2 regions of the Uliginosibacterium silvisoli genome follow, and region 2 is predicted to be linked to the other one. Evidence: predicted binding sites of a transcription regulator. Region 2 holds the regulator's gene; the other holds the start of a gene.
The links. The regulator FNR, encoded in region 2, switches genes on or off when oxygen is low (the NO sensors DNR and NnrR bind a similar motif). The targets are predictions, from matches to a motif close to TTGANCTAGNTCAA.

Region 1 (2,200 bases), 210 kb from region 2:
GCGTATGAGTAGGCGTCTGTCTGGGCTCATCGAGCAAGACCGATTCCAGTTCTGACGGCGGCGGGAGTCGCTCACTGCGCCAGAGCGCGACGCCGAGCAGCACGAGGCTCGCGAGCAAGGCGAGCTTTATGAGTGAGCGGATCATTGAGCGCTAAGCCGGAGTTTCAAGAGCCCTGATTGTCGCTTATCGACTCCATCTGGATACCTGCTTGTGAAGGATGTCGAGGAAACGCTGGCGCAGCGCGTCACCCGTTATCTCAGGTTGTCGACATCGCGGCCTTGCTCTGGAAAATGAAAACGGACCGCGAAGGTCCGTTCCTTGTCCTGCCCTGACGCGCGCTACTCCTCAGCAGCGCCTGCGGCTCGTCAGCACCATCATCGCGATGCCCAGGAACAGCATGCCCAGCGTGCCCGGCTCCGGCACGGTTGCGGCCGTGCCGAACACCGACACCTTGGCGTCGAACAGGCGAAAGTCGTTGGTGCCGAAGCCTTCTTCCGCAAACCACAGATTGAACTTCTCCGTGCTGAGGAACGAAGCGAAGGTGTCGGTGCTCGGGCCGAAGCTGAAGGTTTGCGAGGTCAGTACGTCACCCACTTTGCTCAGCGCCGGCAGCGAGGTCGATGCGCCCGGGCGCGCGCGCCAGGATTCGAAGCTGCCGTTGGTCTGGGTGAAGTTGAGCGTGACTTCGAAATGGTCGATCGAGGTGTAGTCGAAGGTGCTGAAGTCGAAGACGTCGTTGAAGCGGCTGGTGGAGTTGTCCTTGACGGTGACGTAGTCGGCGGACAGCGGGTCGTTGCCGCCCGGGTCTAGCTTGCCGGAGGCGGAGCCGTAGTCGTGGAAGATCTCGCCGATGAGTACGGGGGTGGCGCCCGCGCCGGTCGAGAGGCCGGTCAGGGCGGCGGTGAGTGCGAAGAGTGCAAAAATCTTTTTCATGCTGTGTATCCGGGGAATAGCTCGCGCTGCTGCAGCGCAATGAAACGAGTCTACCCGCGCGAAAATCGCTGTCAGCCACTGATCTACGCAGAATGCGTATTTGTGCGCACTCGCCGGGCAAAAATTGCCCAATGCGTGACTTTCTTGATCTGTGTGAAAACTGCCGGCCGCGTCATGGCGCAGGCTGCGGCCTTTGCCGATTACGGCTTGGACACAGGAGTTTTCGAATGGCTGATCACGCCAAGGGGCACGACCACACTGCGAATCCGGCACCACTGGGTTTGCTGGGTTTCGGCATGACGACGGTGTTGTTGAATCTTCACAATGCGGGACTCGTCGAGCTCGGTACGACGGTGCTGGCGATGGGCATCTTCTACGGCGGCATCTGCCAGGTGCTGGCCGGGCTGATGGAATGGAAGAAGGGCAATACCTTCGGCACGGTGGCGTTCACGTCCTATGGTTTCTTCTGGCTGTCGCTGGTCGCGATCGTCGTGCTGCCGAAGACCGGCCTCACCGAAGCCAGCTCGGCCACGGGCATGGCTGCGTATCTCGCCATGTGGGGCGTAATGACTTTCGTGCTGTTCATCGGCAGCCTGAAGCTGAATCGCGCGACACAGTTCGTGTTTGCATCACTGACGGTGTTGTTTGCCCTGCTGGCCATTGGCGATGCGTCGGGCAGCGCTGCGCTGAAGACGCTGGCGGGTTGGGAAGGCATGCTGTGCGGCGCTTCGGCGATCTACGTTGCAGCGGCACAAGTGCTCAACGAGATCTACGCTCGTAATGTGTTGCCGCTCGGCGAACGCGCGCGGCCCGTCATTGCCGGCATGTTTGCGAAGGCAGCCTGAGAGCCGCGCACGCAACACAGGTAATCAGATATTGGAGGAGCGGGACATGACAGACACGAGTGAAGGCCTGCACCGCTCCCTGAAGAACCGCCACATCCAGCTGATTGCGCTGGGTGGCGCAATCGGTACCGGCCTGTTCCTCGGTGGCGCGCAGAGCATCCAGCTGGCCGGCCCTGCCGTGCTGCTGGCGTATGGTGTGGCGGGTTTCATTGCTTTCCTGATCATGCGCCAGCTCGGCGAGATGGCGGTGGATGAGCCGGTATCGGGCTCCTTCAGCCATTTCGCATACAAGTTCTGGGGCGACTTCCCCGGCTTCCTGTCGGGCTGGAACTACTGGGTGCTGTACGTGCTGGTCGGCATGGCCGAGCTGACGGCTGTCGGCGTGTACGTGCAGTATTGGTGGCCCGACGTGCCACAGTGG
Region 2 (2,200 bases):
AGTAGATGTTTGTACATGATGAGCTCCTTGAAAGCGGAAAATGTTGTTCACGCCTTCAAGGTAGGCCGTAGTGGCCGCACGCCCTTGACGTGGATCAACAGGCCGCGCGCCGGGAGCAATGCAGTCCGGGTAAGCATGGCTTCCCGGAGCTCGTCAGCCAGGCGAAAGACGGGATGGCGATGGCTGCTGGTGCAGTGCGCCCACCGACGCTGCATGGCTGGGCACGGGGCCGGCGTGTAGGGCAATTCCTACCCCCTGCCCGACAATCTCCCATCTCGAATCAGCCTTTCCCGACGCTGCATTCCAGCCGTCCCTGATGGTGGGTGGAGCCGCTGCAGACCAAACTGCAGCCATGAACTCAAGTAGCCCAACCCGCAGCGCAAGCACCAGCGTCTTCATCGTCGAAGACTCGCCGGCCATCCGTGCCCGGCTGGTGGAATTGCTCAACAGCATCGACGACGTACATGTCGTCGGCGAGGCTGATACGCCCGCCACTGCGGTCCAGGGCATCTTCGAGACGCAGCCTGACTGCGTCGTGCTGGACATCCAGCTGATCGGCGGCAGCGGCATCGAGGTGCTGCGTGCGGTCAATCCACAGGCTCCGGGAATCGAATTCATCGTACTCACCAATCACGCTACGCCCCAGTACCGCCGCTTCTACATGGATGCAGGTGCGCGCTGGTTTTTCGACAAGACGGAAGAGTTCGAGCGCATCAGGGAAGCGCTCCCACTGCACCGTCCTCACTGACCATCAACATGACCCGAGCCAACGAGGAACACATCATGCAAGTCACCATCGACGTCACCCGCCACACCGACGCATCGTGCGCCTCACGGGATCTCGCAGTGCGCTGTACCAACTGCAATCTGCGCGAACTCTGCCTGCCGCAAGGCATGGCTCAGGACGAGGTACAGAAGATCAATGGCCTGGTCACGACACGCCGCCGCGTCAAGAAAGGCGAGAGCCTGCAGCATGCCGGCGAGCCGTTCAAATCGCTCTACGCTGTACGAAGTGGTTCGTTCAAGACCTGCATCGCCACCGAAGACGGCCGCGACCAGGTGACGGGCTTCAAGATGTCGGGCGAGATCATCGGTCTCGACGGTATCGGCACCAACAGCCACATCATCGATGTGATCGCGCTGGAAGACAGCGAGGTGTGTGCCATCCCCTTCTCGCGCCTAGAAGAAGTCTCACGCGAGATCGCCGGACTGCAGAAACAGTTCCACCGCATCATGAGCCGCGAAATCGTCGGCGAACAGGGTGTGATGGTCTTGCTCGGCAGCATGCGCGCCGAAGAACGCGTCGCAACTTTCCTCGTCAATCTGTCGCGCCGCTTCCGCGCACGTGGCTACTCGGCAACCGAATTCCACCTGCGCATGACGCGCGAGGAAATCGGCAGCTACCTCGGGCTCAAGCTCGAGACCGTCAGCCGTGTCATGTCGCGCTTCCATGACGTCGGCCTGATCAAGATCAACCAGAAACACGTCCTGATCCTCAACCCTGAAGGCCTGCAGGAAGCAGCCTCTCCATCAACCGCCGGGCACTGAGCAGCGCCCCGCCGCCGCGCACGGTGTCACCCCTTTGCGCACTCCATAGACTACAGGCGGATGTTTGATGCATCCGGAATGCAATGACCGATACAACTTACGAAGGTACCTGCAAGACCACGAAGACAAGCAAGCCACCCCTGCCCGCCTACATGACCGAGGTCTATGACTGGGCCTACGTCAACCCGCGCTGGGTGCGCTGGCTCGACCGCAACATCGTCGTCAAGACACTGCTGTTCGGCAACGACCAGCGCCTGATCCGCGCCTACCTGTCGCGCATCCAGCCCGGCATGCGTGTCTGGCAACTGGCACACGTATACGGCGATCTGGTGCGCCGCGCCGCTGAATGTGTCGGCCCTGCCGGCGAGTTCACGCTGACTGACGTCACACCGATCCAGATCGCGCACGGCCACGCCAAGTTGCGCAATATGGACTGGGCACACACCCACCACGCCGATGCCGGCCTCTACCGTGTCGACAAGGATTACGACCTGATCTGCAGCTTCTTCCTGTTGCATGAGGTGCCGGACGACTGCAAGCATCGCATCATCGACAATATGCTCAACCAGCTGCCGGAGAATGGTGAAGCGCTGTTCATCGACTATCACCGCCCTGCGCTGTGGCAACCGATACGCTACATCCTGAGCTGGGT

Region 1: a site for FNR is predicted at 1,079-1,092, ahead of VVD49_RS03075 (acetate uptake transporter). Genes of this name have one in related genera too.

Annotation. Positions count from the first base shown of each region.
Region 1 is NZ_JAYXHS010000001.1:677,187-679,386, forward strand. Features, by position in the region: gene VVD49_RS03065 (hypothetical protein) at 1-145, opposite strand, end outside; gene VVD49_RS03070 (PEP-CTERM sorting domain-containing protein) at 347-934, opposite strand; gene VVD49_RS03075 (acetate uptake transporter) at 1,162-1,779, shown strand; gene VVD49_RS03080 (amino acid permease) at 1,826-2,200, shown strand, end outside.
Region 2 is NZ_JAYXHS010000001.1:887,755-889,954, forward strand. Features, by position in the region: gene VVD49_RS04075 (universal stress protein) at 1-17, opposite strand, end outside; gene VVD49_RS04080 (response regulator) at 353-748, shown strand; gene fnr (fumarate/nitrate reduction transcriptional regulator Fnr) at 784-1,548, shown strand; gene rquA (rhodoquinone biosynthesis methyltransferase RquA) at 1,632-2,200, shown strand, end outside.